DNA from 3 places in the Micromonospora sp. DT228 genome. Region 3 is predicted to be linked to each of the others. Evidence: riboswitches for the same ligand, from Rfam matches in the RefSeq annotation. Region 3 holds a riboswitch; each other region holds the start of a gene.
What was found. Region 3 has a riboswitch for cobalamin ahead of ACLQ29_RS24510 (hypothetical protein). Riboswitches for the same ligand answer to the same signal wherever they lie in the genome.
Positions count from the first base shown of each region.

Region 1: linked by a shared signal. The riboswitch ahead of cobN (cobaltochelatase subunit CobN) and the one ahead of ACLQ29_RS24510 (hypothetical protein) in region 3 are both predicted to bind cobalamin.
Region 2: linked by a shared signal. The riboswitch ahead of ACLQ29_RS16270 (ribonucleoside-diphosphate reductase subunit alpha) and the one ahead of ACLQ29_RS24510 (hypothetical protein) in region 3 are both predicted to bind cobalamin.

Region 1 covers NZ_JBNCKO010000014.1:146,631-152,359, forward strand. The annotation lists gene cobN (cobaltochelatase subunit CobN) at 1-3,248, opposite strand, end outside; cobalamin riboswitch at 3,561-3,737, opposite strand; gene ACLQ29_RS25390 (hypothetical protein) at 3,959-4,234, opposite strand; gene ACLQ29_RS25395 (DUF5919 domain-containing protein) at 4,430-4,996, shown strand; gene ACLQ29_RS25400 (DUF5919 domain-containing protein) at 4,912-5,280, shown strand; gene ACLQ29_RS25405 (inositol monophosphatase family protein) at 5,277-5,729, shown strand, end outside.
Region 2 covers NZ_JBNCKO010000007.1:67,641-73,369, forward strand. The annotation lists gene ACLQ29_RS16270 (ribonucleoside-diphosphate reductase subunit alpha) at 1-1,558, opposite strand, end outside; cobalamin riboswitch at 1,755-1,971, opposite strand; gene ACLQ29_RS16275 (L-fuconate dehydratase) at 2,526-3,920, shown strand; gene ACLQ29_RS16280 (FadR/GntR family transcriptional regulator) at 3,930-4,652, shown strand; gene ACLQ29_RS16285 (ATP-binding cassette domain-containing protein) at 4,838-5,656, opposite strand; gene ACLQ29_RS16290 (ABC transporter substrate-binding protein) at 5,656-5,729, opposite strand, start outside.
Region 3 covers NZ_JBNCKO010000013.1:160,926-166,654, forward strand. The annotation lists gene ACLQ29_RS24495 (amino acid adenylation domain-containing protein) at 1-77, opposite strand, end outside; gene ACLQ29_RS24500 (methionyl-tRNA formyltransferase) at 215-1,159, opposite strand; gene ACLQ29_RS24505 (lysine N(6)-hydroxylase/L-ornithine N(5)-oxygenase family protein) at 1,286-2,632, shown strand; gene ACLQ29_RS24510 (hypothetical protein) at 2,750-4,183, opposite strand; cobalamin riboswitch at 4,290-4,411, opposite strand; cobalamin riboswitch at 4,479-4,596, shown strand; gene ACLQ29_RS24515 (prenyltransferase/squalene oxidase repeat-containing protein) at 4,690-5,729, shown strand, end outside.

The DNA.
Region 1 (5,729 bases), on a different contig from region 3:
GGTGACGTCCCGGTGAGGTGGCGGACCATCGCCACCATCCCGCCGTGGTACTGGAAGTAGTCGTCGGAGTCGACGATGTCGTGCTCGCGGGTGTCCTGGTTCTTCACCGCCACCGCGATCCGGGCGAAGGAGCGTTCCATGTCGGCGCGCGCCTCCCGCCCGTCCAGGCCCCGGCCGTAGGCGTAGCCGCCCCACACCGCGTACACCTCGGCCAGGTCGGCGTCGCTGCGCCAGGTCCGGGCGTCGATCAGCGGCAGCAGGCCCGCGCCGTACGCCCCGGGCTTGGAGCCGAAGATCCGGGCGGTGGCCCGCCGCTCGTCGCCGTGCTCGGCGAGGTCCGCGGCGACGTGCGCCCGCAGGTAGTTCTCCTCGTCCGGCTCGTCCAGGGCGGCGACCCGCCGGACGGCGTCGTCGAGCAACGCCACCACGTGCGGAAACGCGTCGCGAAAGAAACCGGAGATCCGCACGGTCACGTCGACGCGGGGCCGACCCAGCTCGGCGGTCGGCACCACCTCGATGCCGGTGACCCGCCGGGACCGCTCGTCCCAGACCGGTCGGCAGCCCAGCAGCGCGAGCACCTCGGCGATGTCGTCGCCCTGCGTGCGCATGGCGCTGGTGCCCCACACGGTCAACCCCACCGAGCGGGGGTACGCCCCGGTGTCGGCGAGGTGCCGGGCCAGCAGCGAGTCGGCGAGGGCCACCCCCACGTCCCAGGCGTTGCGGCTGGGGATGGCCTTGGGGTCGACGGAGTAGAAGTTGCGCCCGGTGGGCAGCACGTTGACCAGGCCCCGGGTGGGTGAGCCAGACGGGCCGGGCGGCACGAACCGTCCGTCGAGCGCGCCGAGGGTGTTCGTCAGCTCGTCGGTGGTGCGGTCCAGTCGGGGCACCAGCTCGGTGGCGGCGAAGTGCAGCACGGCGGCGACGTCCGGGATCGACTGGCCGGTCACCTCCGCGACGACGGCGTCCACGGCCCCGGCGTCCCAGGCCAGCGTCTCCATCCCGACGACCAACCGCCGGGCCAGCGCCTCGATCAGGTCGATCGCGTCGGCGGCGGTGCCGGCCGGCCCGTCCACCACGTCGGTCAACGCCGTGGGCACCGCCAGTCGCTGTCCCGGTGCCGCCAGCAGCTCCTGCTCGTCGAGGGAGTACGCGACGGCGAGCGCCTGCCGCAGGCCGGGCAGGGCGCGGGCGCCGCCCCAGATCTGCGGGGCGCGCAGCACCGCGAGGACCAGGTTGACCCGGGGCTCACCGGTGGGCGCGTCGGCGAGGATGTGCAGCCCGTCGCGGATCTGCACGTCCTTGACCTCGCAGAGGTACCCGTCGAGGTGCAGCACGAACTCGTCGAAGTCGTCCGCGTCGGGCATCGCCTCGGCGTGCAGGTCGTGGTGCAGCTCCGCCGCGCGTACGAGGTCCCAGATCTGCGCCCGCACGGTGGGCACCTTCGCCGGGTCGAGGGCCTGCACGGTGGCGTACTCGTCGAGCAGTTGCTCCAGCTTGGCCAGGTCGCCGTAGGTCTCGGCGCGGGCCATCGGCGGCACCAGGTGGTCGATCACCACGGCGTGCGCCCGGCGCTTGGCCTGGGTGCCCTCGCCCGGGTCGTTGACGATGAACGGGTAGACCAGCGGCAGGTCACCGAGGACCGCGTCGGGGGCGCAGTCGGCGGCCAGGCCGAGGCCCTTGCCGGGCAGCCATTCGAGGGTGCCGTGCTTGCCCAGGTGCACCACGGCGTCCGCGCCGAAGCCGCCGTCCGCGACGGGCGCGGTCAACCAGCGGTACGCGGCCAGGTAGTGGTGACTGGGCGGCAGGTCCGGGTCGTGGTAGATGGCGATCGGGTTCTCCCCGAAGCCGCGCGGCGGCTGGATCAGCAGCACCACGTTGCCGAAGCGCAGCCCGGCGAGGACGATGTCCCCGCTCTCGGTATAGAGCTGGCCGGGCGGCTCACCCCAGTGCTCCCGCATCCGCTCACGCAGCTCGGCGGGGACCTGGTCGAACCACCGCCGGTACGTCGGCCCCGGTATCCGGGCCTCGGCGGCGGCCAACTGCTCCGGGGTGAGCCACTCCACGTCGTGACCACCGGCGGCGATCAGCGCGTGGATCAGCGCGTCGCCGTCGTCGGGCGGTGGCCCGTCACCCAGGTCGTAGCCGGCCTCGGCCAGCGCGGCGAACAGCCGGACCGCCGAGACCGGGGTGTCCAGCCCGACGGCGTTACCGACCCGGGAGTGCTTGGTGGGGTACGAGCTGAGCACCACGGCGACCCGCTTGTCGGCGGCGGGCACGTACCGCAGTCGGGCGTGGCGCACGGCGATCCCGGCCACCCGGGCGGCCCGGTCGGCGTCGGCCGCGTAGACCGACAGCCCGTCGGCGTCGATCTGCTTGAACGAGAACGGCACGCTGACGATCCGGCCGTCGAACTCGGGGATGGCCACCTGCATGGCCGCGTCCAACGGGGACAGCCCGGCGTCGCTGCCGGCCCACTGCTCGCGGGTGCTGGTCAGGCAGAGCGCCTGGATGATCGGCACGTCCAGGGCGGCCAGGGCGCCGACGTCCCAGGCGTCCTCGTCGCCTCCCCCGGAGGCGTCCGCGGCGACCGCGCCACCGGCCGCGAGCACGGTGACCAGCAGCGCGTCGCAGCGGGCGAAGAGCCCGAGCGGGCCCGCGCCGGTGGTCAGGCCCCGCAGCGAGCCGCAGAAGATCGGCAGCGGGTTGCCGCCGGCTCTGTGGACGGCGTCCGCGAGGACGTCGACGAACCCGGTGTTGCCGGCGAGGGCGTGCGCCCGGTAGAAGACGATCCCCACGGTGGGCCGCCGCGGGTCGGTCGGGTGCTCGCCGTGCACGCCGTACGCCGGGGTCGGCGCGGGTGGGGCGAACCCCTCGCCGGTGAGCAGCACCGTGTCGGAGAGGAACCGGGCCAACTGCGCCAGGTTGTCCGGCCCGCCCTCGACCAGGTACGCCAGCGCCTGGGTGACAACCCCGGACGGCACGGTCGAGATGGCCATCAGCTCCGCGTCGGGCAGCGCCTCGCCGCCGAGCACCACCGTCGGCACACCCGTGGCGAGCACCGCGGCGAGACCGTCCGGCCACGCCTGCCGACCGCCGAGCAGGCGTACGACGACGAGGGCGACCCCGTCGAGCAGGGCGGGCACCTCGTCGGCGGCGACCCGCGCGGGGTTGGCGAGCCGGTAGTCGGCGCCGCTGGCGCGGGCGGCCAGCAGGTCGGTGTCGGCGGTGGAGAGCAGCAGGATGCGCACGGCAGGCTCCGGAGAGTGACGTCCTGGCCGCCACGGAGGCGGCCCGGACGAAGCGGGTGGGTACGGCGTCAGCCGGTACGACGGCCCCGGGTGGACGGCACGCCGACGCGGACGTCGGGGCCGGTCAGCGCCGAGCGCTCGACTCAGCGGTACCGGAAGCCAACGGCCTGGCGTACGCCGCGGCGGCCGGCCCGAGACGTGCCGGCGCGGCCGGCCGTGGGCGCGGCGCAGCGCCCGCGATGCGGGTCATGACGATAATCGTCGATGAATGAGACGCTGTGCGTCATCAGGTCCTCCTCGGGTGTCCACGCCCTGGGGCACATCCCGACGGCCGAAGTATCCTGGCTTCCGGATCGACGCTCTCCCCCGGCCTTCCAGCCGCAGACACACGGCCGTGACTCACGAGGGGGGATCGCTCCCCGGTGACAGTGGCGGGACCGCGTCGGAATCGCACCGACTTCCTTCACTGCCGTCAGGCCGCGAATGCTGCCACACCGCCGCGCCGCCGGTCAACGCCGACCCCGGCGTCGCCCGGCCACGCTCACCACATTGACCTGCGGAAATATCGGCGCGCGGGGTGGCCTGACGCACGAGACGGCGAGCTGACTGGCCGGTGGCGGAGGGCGCCCGCGCAAGGGGGCCGAGTGTCGGTGTGACTTCGTTGGAGCTGATGCCGTAGGCGACTCGGCACCGGCGCGCTCCGCCCTACGTCACTCGTGCTCGAAGCGGCGTGGCCGCCGGGCCAGCGACAGCCAGCCGAGAAAACGGGCGTGCATGTTGGCCAGGTCGGGGCGACCGCCGAGACTGTACAAGTCGTGAATCGCCTCGTTCAGGCAAGACGTCAGGTAGAGGGCCAGCGCCAGCGAGTGGCCGTAGAACTCGGCGACGAGATCGAGTTGGGCGCGGGGGCACGGCCACGGGGCGGCACAGTTGCGGCACAACCAGGCGGGGCGCATGGGCAGGTGTGGGCGGGACCGGGAACGCACACCACGACCCTGCGCACCGCAACCGCCGCCATCCATCACAGTGGACGATTTTTCGGCGGATAACTTTCTTCCGCCCTCCGGATGTCCTTCGGCGCGGCCATCCGACGACTGGATAGGCTGACCCTCAGCCCTTGAGCAGGAACGGAGCCATTCGTGAGCGTCCGGACGACTGCCGCGCTTAGCATCTCCGACCTGATGTGGGACACCACCGACATGCTCGATGCCTTGGCGGCTCGCGATGTCGCTCAGGTGTTCCGGCTCGTCCAGCGGGCCACCCACGCCAGCCAAACCACGGTCGGTGTCGCCACCGGTCTCAGCCAGGCGCAGGTCAGCGAGATCACCAGTGGTGCCCGCCGGGTCAGTAGCATCGACGTTCTCACCCGCATCTGCACCGGCTTGTCCATGCCACGCCATGCACGCATGACGCTCCTCCTCGGCGAACGCGAGCCGGCCCTGGACCTCGCCGGTCAACAGGCCGACGAGGCTGTGCGGGACCGGTGCGCTGATGTCACCGCGATCTATTCCAGCCGGTCAGATTTCGTGGCGGAGATGCCGCCGCACGTCCTCTTCGACCGTGCCACGGACATCCGGGCGTCCGGCCTGTCACTCAACCTCATCTGTCAGCAGTACGCGGACAACCGTCTTCTGAAGCTCCTCGCCGCCGGCACCCGCCTCCGTTGCCTGTTCCTCGACCCGGCCGGCCAGGCGATCAGGCGATCAGGCGACAGGAGCGTGAGGACGACTATCCGGACGGACACCTGAGCGCTCTCACCGAACTCAACATTCAGAACCTCGCCCGCCGCATTCGGGACCGACTCCCCGCAGGTGCCCGAGACCACCTCACCATCGGCGTCTACGACGAGTCCATCCGCGCCAACGTGCTTCTGGTCGATGACCGACTCTGCGTTGTTCAGCACTACCTACCACGGATGCGAGGCGTCGACTGTCCGACGATGGTCATCGAGCGCAGCGCGGGCCCTTCCGGCCTCTACCCGATATTCGACGAGATGTTCACCTCACTGTGGGATCGCAGCCGCCAGCTATGACCGACTACGCCCGCCTCCTGCCCCTCGCACAGCAGGCCGTCGACCTGGCGCACGACCTGATGCGGACACTCCAGCCCGGTGCGCTGACCTTCAAGGGTGACCGCGACATGGCTTCCGAGGTGGACTACGCCATCGAGCGGCAGGTTCGCACGCATCTGGCCGCCAAGGCGCCCGACATCGGTTTCCTCGGCGAGGAGTACGGCAGCAGCGACGACGCCAGCGCACTGACCTGGGCACTCGATCCCGTCGACGGCACTGTCAACTTCGTCCACGGCTCACCCCTGTGCGCGATCTCCCTCGGCCTCCTGCACGGCGCGGACGCCGTCCTCGGCGTCATCGACCTGCCGTTCCTCGGCACCCGCTACCACGCCGCCAAGGGACACGGGGCCTACGCCAACAACCGCCGCATCCACGCCAGCCGGGTCACCGACCTCACCGACGCCGTCGTC
Region 2 (5,729 bases), on a different contig from region 3:
CCCGCGCGGCCGGGGAGTCGAACGGCAGTCGCAGCGCGAAGAACACGTCCTGCAGGCCCATCAGCCCGAGCCCGACCGGCCGCCAGCGGGGGTTGCTCGCCGCCGCCTGCGCGGTCGGGTAGTAGTTGATGTCGATGACCCGGTCGAGGAAGGTGACGGCGGTACGGACCGTCGCGCGCAGCCGCTCCCAGTCGATGCCGCCGTCGGTCAGGTGCGCGGCGAGGTTCACCGAGCCGAGGTTGCACACGGCGGTCTCGGCGTCACTGGACACCTCGATGATCTCGGTGCAGAGGTTGGACAGGTGCACCACGTTGCCGTCTTCGGCGGTCTGGTTGCAGAGCCGGTTGGCGGCGTCCTTGAACGTCATCCACCCGTTGCCGGTCTGGGCCAGGGTCCGCATCATCTTCCCGTACAGCTCCCGCGCCGGGACCTGCCGCACGTAGCGACCCTGCGCCTCGGCCTCCCGGTACGCGGCGTCGAAACGCTCCCCCCACAGGTCGGGCAGCTCGGGCACCTCGTGCGGGTCGATCAGCGACCATATCTCGTCGGCCTCGACCCGGCGCATGAACTCGTCCGGGATCCAGTTGGCCAGGTTCAGGTTGTGGGTGCGCCGGGCGTCCTCGCCGGTGTTGTCCCGCAGTTGCAGGAACTCCTCGATGTCCGGGTGCCACGGCTCCAGGTAGACGCAGGCCGCGCCCTTGCGCCGGCCGCCCTGGTTGACCGCGGCGACGCTCGCGTCCAGCGTGCGCAGCCACGGCACGATCCCGTTGGACTGCCCGTTGGTGCCGCGGATCAGGGCGCCCCGGGACCGGACCCGGGAGTACGCGATGCCGATGCCGCCGGCGAACTTGGACAGGTTGGCGACCTGGGCGTAGCGCTGGTAGATCGAGTCCAGCTCGTCGCGTGGGGAGTCGACCAGATAGCAGGAGGACATCTGGGTGTGCCGGGTGCCGGAGTTGAACAACGTCGGTGAGCTGGGCAGATAGGCCAGGCTGGACATGAGTCGGTAGAAGTCGACCGCCTCGTCCGGCGTCTGGGACAGCCCGCAGGCCACCCGCAGCAGCCAGTACTGCGGGGTCTCCAGCACCAGGCGGCTGGTGGGGTGGCGCAGCAGGTACCTGTCGTACACCGTGCGCAGACCGAAGTACTCGAACCGCCGGTCACCGTCCGGATCGACAGCGTCGTCGAGCATCGGGGCGTGCGCGGCGACGAACGCGGCGGTGTCGTCGCCGATCAGGCCCTCGGCGTGGCCGACCCGGATCGCCGCGCTGAACGAGGTGACGCCCTGCCGACGCACCTCCTTGCCGACGTAGCTGGAGAGCAGCCGGGCGGCGAGGCGGGAGTACTGCGGTTCCTCGCCGATCATCTCGGCCGCGGTCTGGATGGAGAGCCGGTCCAGCTCGGCAGTCGTCGCGCCGTCGTACAGGCCGCTGATCGTGCGGGTGGCGACGCGCATCGGGTCGACGTCGGTCAGGTCGTCGGCCCACCGCTCGACCGCCCGGACGATCTTGTTGACGTCCACGGATTCGGTGGCGCCGTCGCGCTTGCGGACCTGCATCGGCGTCCGCCGCACGGCCGCGTCGCCGACTGCCGGGACTACCTCGGTGACTGTCACCACTCACTCCTCGCGAGTTCGAGACCTGATGGCCCCTCGAACGCGTGGAGACAGACACCGGCGGACGCCACGCCGGCACGGCGTGGGTCAGGTGGCGTCGGCCGTCCCACGCGGCCTCGGACCGCCGCTCACCCGGGTGTGGGTACGCGGCGCGCTGGCAGGTCTTCGGACTCGTGGGCACGACCGGGTTGGCCGGTCTCCTACTGGCCGTCGCTTCCCAGGCCGATTCGTGGCCCAGTGCTCATGACGGCTGTCGTTCCCACTCACCGCTGCGGGACAGTCCCGGATTTCCACCGGGTTCCCTCTTGCCTCGACCGCTCGGGCTGAGCGGTCGAACCAGCTGCGCTCGACACCATATATAGGGACGCTGCCGTTGTCACACCCCACATGTCGGTCTCGGGCGTGTCGACGGCGACGCCCGTGATGGTCGTCACCGGCCGCGCCGGCCGGGCCGGGTCCGGCCGACTCAGGGTCGGCGAACGCCCGCGCGGCACACGGCAGGCCGAGCGGGTGTCGACATTCGGAAAGGTGTGATGTATTAAGTCTTTAGATGTAAAGACCCCTACCCATACTCGGCCGTCAATGCAACTTTCCGGAGTGGACATCCAATCTTCTGGACCATTATCCACTTCCCGCGCCACCGTCCCCATCGGTCTCGGGGCGCCTCAGCGGCCTGCCGCGTCGTCGAGAGTCAGGGCGTCTACCAGCGCGACGAACACCTCCGCGACTCCGGCCGGGCGTGCAGACCAGGCACGGCGACCAGGCCGCCGGCACGTCGACGAATCGGCGGCGCGGAAAAAACATTAGATGTCTTCGATTCCTGGGTGATCGACGTCGTTGACTCGTCGGATTGACCCTCCGTATACTCCCAGAGATCATCTGATCTTTAGCCTAACCGGGCGAGGAGCGCATGCCGCAGATCACCGCCGTCACCGTCGAAGACGTCCGCTTCCCCACCTCCCTGACCGCTGACGGCTCCGACGCCATGAACAAGGACGGCGACTACTCGGCGGCCTATGTCGTCCTGCACACCGACGGCGTCGACAGCACGGGTGCGCCACTCGCGGGCCACGGTCTGACGTTCACCATCGGCCGGGGCAACGACATCGTCGTCGCGGCGGCCGTCCACCAGGCACAGCGCCTCGTGGGCGTGGACGTCGCGACGATGGCGTCGGACATGGGCGCGGTCTACCGCCTGCTCACCTCCGACTCGCAACTGCGGTGGCTCGGCCCGGAGAAGGGCGTCGTCCACCTGTCGCTGGCCGCCGTGCTGAACGCGTCGTGGGACCTGGTCGCCCGGGTCGCCGACAAGCCGCTGTGGCGACTGCTCGTCGACATGTCCCCCGAGGAGCTCGTCGACATCGCGGACCTGCGCTACCTGTCCGACGCGCTGACCCGGGACGAGGCACTGGCCATCCTGCGCGCCAAGGAGAGCACGAAGGCGGCCCGTCTCGCCGAGCTTGACCGGACCGGCTACCCCGCCTACACCACCTCGGCCGGCTGGCTCGGCTACGGCGACGACAAGCTGCGCCGGCTGTGCCAGGAGGCGGTGGACACCGGCTACGGCTACGTCAAGCTGAAGGTGGGCGCCAACCTCGAGGACGACATCCGCCGGTGCGGCATCGCCCGGGAGATCCTCGGCCCGGACCGCAACCTGATGATCGACGCCAACCAGGTGTGGGACGTCGGTCAGGCCATCGAGTGGGTCAAGGCCCTCGCCCAGTTCGAGCCACTGTGGATCGAGGAGCCGACCAGCCCCGACGACATCCTGGGCCACGCCGCCGTCCGCCGCGCCGTCGCTCCGATCGGAGTCGCCACCGGCGAGCACTGCCACAACCGGGTGATGTTCAAGCAGTTGTTCCAGGCCGAGGCCATCGACTTCTGCCAACTGGACACCGGCAGGTTGGCAAGCATCAACGAGATCGTCGCCGTGCTGCTGCTCGCCGCGAAGTTCGACATCCCCGTGTGCCCCCACGCCGGCGGTGTCGGGCTGTGCGAGATGGTCCAGCACGTGTCGGTGCTCGACTACGTCGCGATCTCCGGAGATCTCACCAACCGGGTGACCGAGTTCGTCGACCACCTGCACGAGCACTTCACCGACCCGTGCATCATCCAGGACACCGGCTCGGGCAGCGGTTACGTCCTGCCCCGCCAGCCCGGCTACTCCACCCGGATGCGCCAGGAGTCGGTCGAGCTCTACCGGTTCCCCGACGGCGGCTACTGGGCGACGACAGACCCGACTACGGTGTCTTCTCCGGAGTCGTACGTGATCGCGGGTGGGACGGCCACGCCCGCCGGCCGCTAGGGGGATGTCATGTCGCGCACCGACGAGGTGGTGAACGGCATCAAGCGGATGATCCTCGAAGGGCACTTCAAGCCCGGGGACCGCCTGCCCATCGAGAAGGACCTCGCCGAGTCGCTCGGCGTCTCGCGGGGGTCGCTGCGCGAGGGGATGTCGGCGTTGTCGATCCTCGGCATCGTCAACATCCGCCAGGGTGACGGCACCTACGTCACGAACCTCGACGCGCCGCAGCTGCTGGCCCCGATGGGCTTCGTGGTCGACTTCCAGGGCCAGGGCGACGCACGGCACGTCCACATCGTCCGGCGGCTGCTGGAGTGCGAGGCCGCCCGGCTGGCGGCGACCAGGATCACCGACGAGGCCCTCGCCCAGGCGGGGGTGCTCCTCGACGAGGCCGCGCGGATCGCCGGTCGGTCGCCGCAGGAGCACGAACGGATCATGGAGATCGACATCGCGTTCCACCGGATCATCGCGGTGCACGCCGACAATCCGGTGCTCGTCGGTCTGATCGAGGCGTTCGCCGGGCGCACGCTGCGCGGGCGGCTCTGGCGGAGCCTGCACGAGGAGGGCGCGGACCGGCGTACCCACGACGAGCACGTCGCGATCCTGAAGGCCCTGGTGGCCCGGGACCCGGAACGCGCCCGGATCCGGATGGCCAACCACCTGATCGGGGTGGAGGAATCACTGCACGGGCAACCCGACGACGGTGAGGCAAACGTCGAGCCGGCGCGGTTCTGAACAAACTCCCCGGCGTACGGCGGCGCGCTACGCACCCGCCCGCGGCGCGCTACGCACCCGCCCGCGGCTCCGCGGCGCGCTAGCCACCCACCCGCGCCTCCACGGCGCGCTCGCCACCCGCCGCGGCCCGGCGGCTCCGGGGCGCGCCCTCGATCACGTGATCGCGCGCGCCCCGGTCGACGACTTCAGCGGTCGTCCCGCTCTCCGCCGGTGCTCCCGGTCATCGCCGCGACCAGGTCGTCGGTGGTGACCTCGTCCGCGCGCAGCCGGGCCGCCCGGCGGCCGAGCCGCAGCACCTCGACCCGGTCGGCGATCTCGAGCACCTGCGGCATGTTGTGGCTGACCAGCACCACCGACATGCCGGCGTCGCGGGCTCGCCGGACGACGTCGAGCACCCGCCCGGTCTGGACCACACCGAGCGCCGCGGTCGGCTCGTCGAGGATGACCACGTTCGTCGCCCAGATGATGGCGCGGGCCACCGCGACGCACTGTCGCTGCCCACCTGACAACATCGCGATCGGGGTGGTGACCCGAGGGATCCGCACACCCAGTTCGTCGAGGGCCGCGGCGGCGCCCTGCCGCATGGCGCGCTTGTCGAGCAGACCCAGCCGGCCGAGCGGCCCGGAGCGCAGGATCTCTCGGCCCAGGTAGAGGTTGGCGGCCACGCTGAGATCGTCGGCGACGGCGAGATCCTGGTAGACCGTCTCCACACCCGCACGCCGGGCGTCGACAGGCGTGGAGAACTGGACGGGCCGACCATCCACCCGGATCTCGCCCTCGTCGGGCGGGTGCACACCGGACAGCGTCTTGATCAGGGTGCTCTTTCCGGCGCCGTTGTCACCGATCAGCGCGACGACCTCGCCCCGGTGGACCGTGAAGTCGGCGCCGCGCAGCGCCTCGACGTGCCCGAACCGCTTGACGATGCCACGGGCTTCGAGGACCGGAGGATCCTCGGAGGTCGGTTGCGTGTCGCTGTCGGCGGTAGCCGTCGGGGTCGTACCCATCACTGCACCGGGGGGTTGGCGCAACTCGGCTCGAGCACCGCCTTGATCTCCGCGGAGTCGATGTTCTCCTTGG
Region 3 (5,729 bases):
ACGGTCAGCGGGCCGCCACTGGAGTACGCCTCCCGGTCCGCCACGGTGCCGCCGGTGCTGCCACCGATGATCTGCATACAGTCGCTCCTGAAGGGCCGGGGCGGTCGTCAGTAAGGTAAGCCTGACCTAAACGTAGAGATTCGAGGCGCGACGGATCCGAGGCCCCGCCCATCGGCGCGAGCCCCGGAGGCCCGAACGAATCAGCGCCCTCGCGTCACGGGTGGCTGGTGAGGTAGCCGCCCATGGTGCGGAAATACTCCGTCGCGGTCAGCTCGGTGCCGTCGTCCAGGCGGACCCGCTCGATCGCGAGACCACGGCTTCTGCCACGGCGGGCCTCGGCGCCGGCCACGACGACGACGGCGTCGCCCTCACGGAAGAAGATGCGGCCGGGTGTACCGCCGTAGATGCCCTGCGAGACGGACGCGGCGACGATGCGCAGACGCCGGCCCTGGTGGAACGCGTACGCGTTCGGGTACGGGTCGGACTGCGCCCGGACCAGCCGGTCCAGCTCCTCCGCCGACCAGGTCCAGTCGATGCGGTTGTCCTCATCGGAGCGCTTGTGGAAGAAGCTGGCCTTCGAGCGGTCCTGCGGCGTCCAGTCGGTCTTGCCGGAGGCGATGAGCGCGAGGCCGTCGACGGTGATCGGCCCGAACAGCTCGAGCGTCTTGTGGAACAGGTCGGTGGTGGTGTCCCGTGGGCCGACCGGGACCGATCGCTGCAACACGACGTTTCCGGCGTCCAGCTCCGCGTCCATCATGTGCGCGGTCACCCCGACCTCCTTCTCACCGTTGATGAGAGCCCAGATCAACGGCGAGAAGCCCGCGTACGCGGGGAGCAACGAGTCGTGCACGTTGAGCGTGCCCCGCCGGGGCAGCTCGAAGATCTGCGGTGGAATCCAGGTGCGCCAGTTGGTCGCCACGATGACGTCCGGGTCGGCCTTCTCCAGCGGGACCAGCAGATCGTCGTCGGGCCGGTCACGGACCTCGACCGGGATGCCGTGCGCCGCCGCGAGGTCGGCGACCGAGTCGCTCCAGATCCGCTCGTACGCGTGGTCACTCGGCGGATGCGTAACCACGAGGGCGACCTCGTGTTCCGAGTCCAGCAACGCTTGCAGGGTCCGATGCCCCCACGTCTGGTACCCGAACATGACTACCCGCACGGTTCCTCCTGGCCCATCCAAGTCAGCAAAAGTTAGGTTAGTCTAACCTAGCTTCGCGCCGTCCCCGGGGGCGGCTCTTCCACGTGCAGGGTGTCGACCCACTCGACCTGACGATGAGGACTGCCGATGTCACAGGCCGCTCCGTACGGCGCAATTCCGGTCTACGACCTGGTCGGAATCGGCTTCGGTCCGTCCAATCTGGCCCTGGCGGTCGCGGTGCGCGAGCACAACGACGGCGCCGGGGCGGACCCGGTCACCGCCGTGTTCCTGGAGCGCCAGGCCCGGTTCGGCTGGCATCGCGGCATGCTGCTGTCGGACGCGACGATGCAGGTGTCCTTCCTCAAGGACCTGGTCACGCTGCGTAACCCCACGAGCGAGTTCAGCTTCCTCTGCTATCTGCAGGACCGGGGGCGGCTCGTCGACTTCGTCAACCACAAGAGCTTCTTCCCGCTGCGCGTCGAGTTCCACGACTACCTCGAGTGGGCCGCGGCCAAGGTCGACGACCTGGTGCACTACGGCCAGGAGGTCACGACTGTCGTTCCGGTGCTCCGCGACGGCGTCGTCGAGGCGTTCGACGTGCTGGTGCGCCACAGCGGCGGCGTCGACTCGTACCGCGCGCGCAACCTCGTCGTCGCGACCGGGCTGCTCCCGCAGACCCCGGCCGGCGTGGAGGTCTCCGACCAGATCTGGCACAGCCGCGACCTCCTGACGAACATCGACCGGCTCGACGGCACCGACCCGTCCCGGTTCGTCGTGGTGGGCGCCGGCCAGAGCGCCGCCGAGGTCACCGCGTTCCTGCACGAGCGGTTCCCGTCCGCCGAGGTGTGCGGCGTCTTCTCCCGGTACGGCTACAGCCCGGCCGACGACAGCTCGTTCGCCAACCGCATCTTCGACCCGGCCGCCGTGGACGACTACTTCACCGCGCCGTCCGAGGTCAAGACGATGCTGATGAACTACCACCGCAACACCAACTACGCGGTCGTCGACGCCGACCTCATCGAGGAACTCTATCGGCGCTCCTACCAGGAGAAGGTCAACGGCGTCCAGCGGCTGCGCCTGCTCAACATGTCCCGTCTGACCGGGGCCCGCGAGCACGACGGCAGGGTGGCGGTGACCGTCGAGACGCTCACCACAGGTGCGGTGTCGGTGCTCGACGCCGACGTCCTGATCTGCGCCACCGGCTACCAGCCGGTCGATCCGTTCCCGCTGCTCGACGCCGCCGCCCGCTACTACCACCGGGACGAGTTCGGCCGAGCCGTGGTGCAGCGCGACTACCGGATCCGGGCGGACGCGTCGGTGCTGGCGAACGTCTACCTGCAGGGCGGCACCGAACACTCCCACGGCATCAGTGCCTCCCTGCTGTCCAACGCGGCCGTACGCGCCGGCGAGATTCTCGGCTCGATCGTCGGCCACCGCGCCGACGACCGCCCGATGGCCACCCGCGTCGCGGTGAGCGCGGGCGTGCCGGACTGACGGAACACCCATCCGGAGCCGCGCGTTTCCGCACCTCACCTGACCAACCAGCAGCCGGACGGGTGACCAGCGGCAGCGGGTGAGCCGCCGCTGGCCACGTCAGCACCCGGACGACAGTCAGACCCCGTAGCGCAGGTAGATGGTGTCGCCGACGGTCACGGTCGTGCCGCGCGTCGCGGTGGCCGGGGTGCCGCCGTCTCGGGCGACCTTCCAGGTGGACGAGCCACTGTTGGCCAGGCCGTTGATCGAGGTGATGGTGCCGGTGCCGCTTGTCGGGTTGAGGGCGGTGACACAACCGCCGGGGGTGGCCGCCCCGACGGCGGCGTCCAGCACGGCGCCGAGGGTGGTGGTGGCGGCGGTCGGCGTCAGGGTGACCGCGCACGGCGTGATGCTGCCGCTGCCGTTGTCGATGATCACGGCGAGCCGCGTGGCGGTGCCGGCGGTGAATCCGCTCGCCGCGACCCAGGTGGGGGCGCCCGAGGTGACCGGGGTCGGGGGAGCGGCGGTGTAGCCGGCGCCGGCCAGGGCCCGGACCGCGTCGATCGACGCGTACGCCGATGGGGTGGTGTTTGTCGGCAGGTACTTGAACCCGCCGCCGGTCAGCTGCTGCGCGCGCAGGAAGTCGATCGGGGTCTTGCCGGCGGTGGTGGTGAAGTCGGTGCCCTGGCTGGGGATGCCGCAGGCGTTGAGCCCGGAGACGGCCCAGGCGTTGGAGTCGGTGTTGACGCCGAACATCGAGGTGAAGGCGCCCGAGGCGTTGACGAGCTTGCCCTTGAGGAAGTTCTTCGCCTGGACGATGTCGGTGTCGGTGTTGGGCACGCCTGCGGCGCAGAGGGCCGCCATGGCGGCGCCGGTCATGTCGATGTCGCCGGGAGTGGCGAGTGCGCTCGCGTTCCCCTCGGCCTGGCTGAAGGTCCAGCCGCCGTCGTTGTGCTGGTTGTTGCGGATCCGGGTGACCGAGAGGTCGAGCAGTGCCTGCGGTACACGGGCGCCGCCGGTCTGGGTCTTCGCCCCGGCCAGGGCGAGGGTGGCGAAGATGGTGCCGTTGACGTTGGCGGGCGGGCCGTAGTAGCCGGGCGAGCCGGTCTGCCAGTAGGCGATGGTGTCGGCGATCAGGTTGCGGGCGGGGGAGACCCGAGCGGGGTCGATGCCTGCCGCGTAGGCGTTCAGGACGCCGCGCTCGTAGTCGGTGACGACGGGCGAGGCGCTTGGCCAGGACGCGGCGGAGAGCTGGTTGCGGTAGACGGTGCGGGCGTTCTTGGTCGTGTCCCCGGAGGGGTAGACGTCCACGGCCGCGACGCCGGCGGGGGCGAACGCGCTGAACGCCCACTCGTTCGACAACCCGCCGCTGGCGTAGCTGCCGTCGGCCGCCTGCAGCGTCCGCAGGTAGGCCACGCCGTTGGTCCGGGCGGTGGCGATCTGCGCGGGCGTCGAGGTCGCGGCGGCCGGTGCGGCACCGGCAGTCACCGCGACGGCGGTGGCGATCAGCGCGGCGGCGGGGACTGTCGCGAGACGTCTCCGGCGGCTGCCGGAGGAAAGGCGCGAGGACATCGGGTCTCCTTGGGGGTACGGGGCACGACTGCCTCGACCCAGAGCCCGACAGGGAAGCCGGCGGGGGCGGGGCGGGCCGGCCGCAGGACGCGTGGGACGGATACCGCAGGTGCTGCGTCACCACGTGGGTAGTCGGGCTCGGGACGGCGGACCGTCCTCACCGTTGCGCGTCAGCCCCGGATTCCCACCGGGTTCCCCCACGCGATGACGCGGTCACCGTATGGGAGGAAGCCCCTACCGCGCGCTGTTAGCTAGATGACAGCGGCTCGCGTTGACGGCGTGGTCGCGGGTGTGGTCCGATGGCCGCGATCCAGCAGTCAGGGGAAGCCGGTCAAAGTCCGGCGCTGGCCCGCAGCCGTAGGTCCCGTTTTCTCGGGACGAGTCGGATTACCTGGCTGGATAGTGCACCGCAGCGCCGTCGAGGTACACGGCGCGGAGCCAGGTTTCCGAGACTTGTCCTCGGGGTCCGCGTCCGCGCCTGCGCCGCTACCCCCGAGAGAGTCGCCATGTCCCCACTTGTCAGTCGCACGCCGCGTGTTCCCCGGGCGTGGTTGGCGTTCGTCGCCGCGGTGACGCTTGGCGTGGCGGCGCTCGTGGTGCCGACCCGTGCGATCGCCGATCCGCTGGAGTCCTGCACGCCGACCCAGGGCGCTGTCGTCGCTGTCGACTTCGGGCCGTGGGGCGGGCCGCTGCTGCGGGGCTGCGACGCCACCCCGACCACGGGTCTGGACCTGCTGCACGAGGCGGGTTTCACCACGGCCGGCACCGCCCATGACGGCCCCGGTTTCATCTGCCGGATCGGCTCACCCGCCTTCGAGTCCGGTGCCGAACGCCCGACGCCCGCCGACGAGGCGTGCCAGTTGACGCCGCCGGCGACTGCCTACTGGTCCTACTGGATCGCACCGGCCGGGCAGGACCACTGGACCTACAGTCCACTCGGTGCGATGTCCCAGCGGCCGGGCCCCGGCGAGGTCGAGGCATGGGTCTTCGGCGGCACCGACATCGGCGGCACGACCGGGGCGCCGAACTTCACCCCCGCGTCGGTGCGCGCGAGCGGCCCGACGCCCTCCTCGACGCCGACTCCCTCGCCCACCACGACGGCCGGGCCGACCGACCCGGCGCGGCCGACCGAAGCCCAGGTCAAGGCCGTCGGCAGCTACCTGGTGGAGCAACTCACCGACGGCGACCACGTCGACTACGGGTGGGTCGACTACTCCCGGACGATCGCCGTCGCCACCGCCCTGGCCGCGACCGGCGGGCAGGACGAAGCCCGCACGAAGATCGTCGACTACCTCCGGACGCACGTCGACGCGGCGATCTTCCCGGACGGCGAGTCCGCCGCACCCCACACCGGCAACGTCGCCAACCTCGCACTCCTGACGACGAGCACCGGCGGTGATCCCCGCGCCTTCGGCGGCCGGGATCTGATCACGACACTCACCGACCGGGTCTGCGCCGCGACCGACGCCGATGCCGGCTGCGCCGCCGCAGGTGACTTCGCCGGAGCGCCCGGGCCGATGGCCCAGGCGAGCGCGCTGCTCGCGCT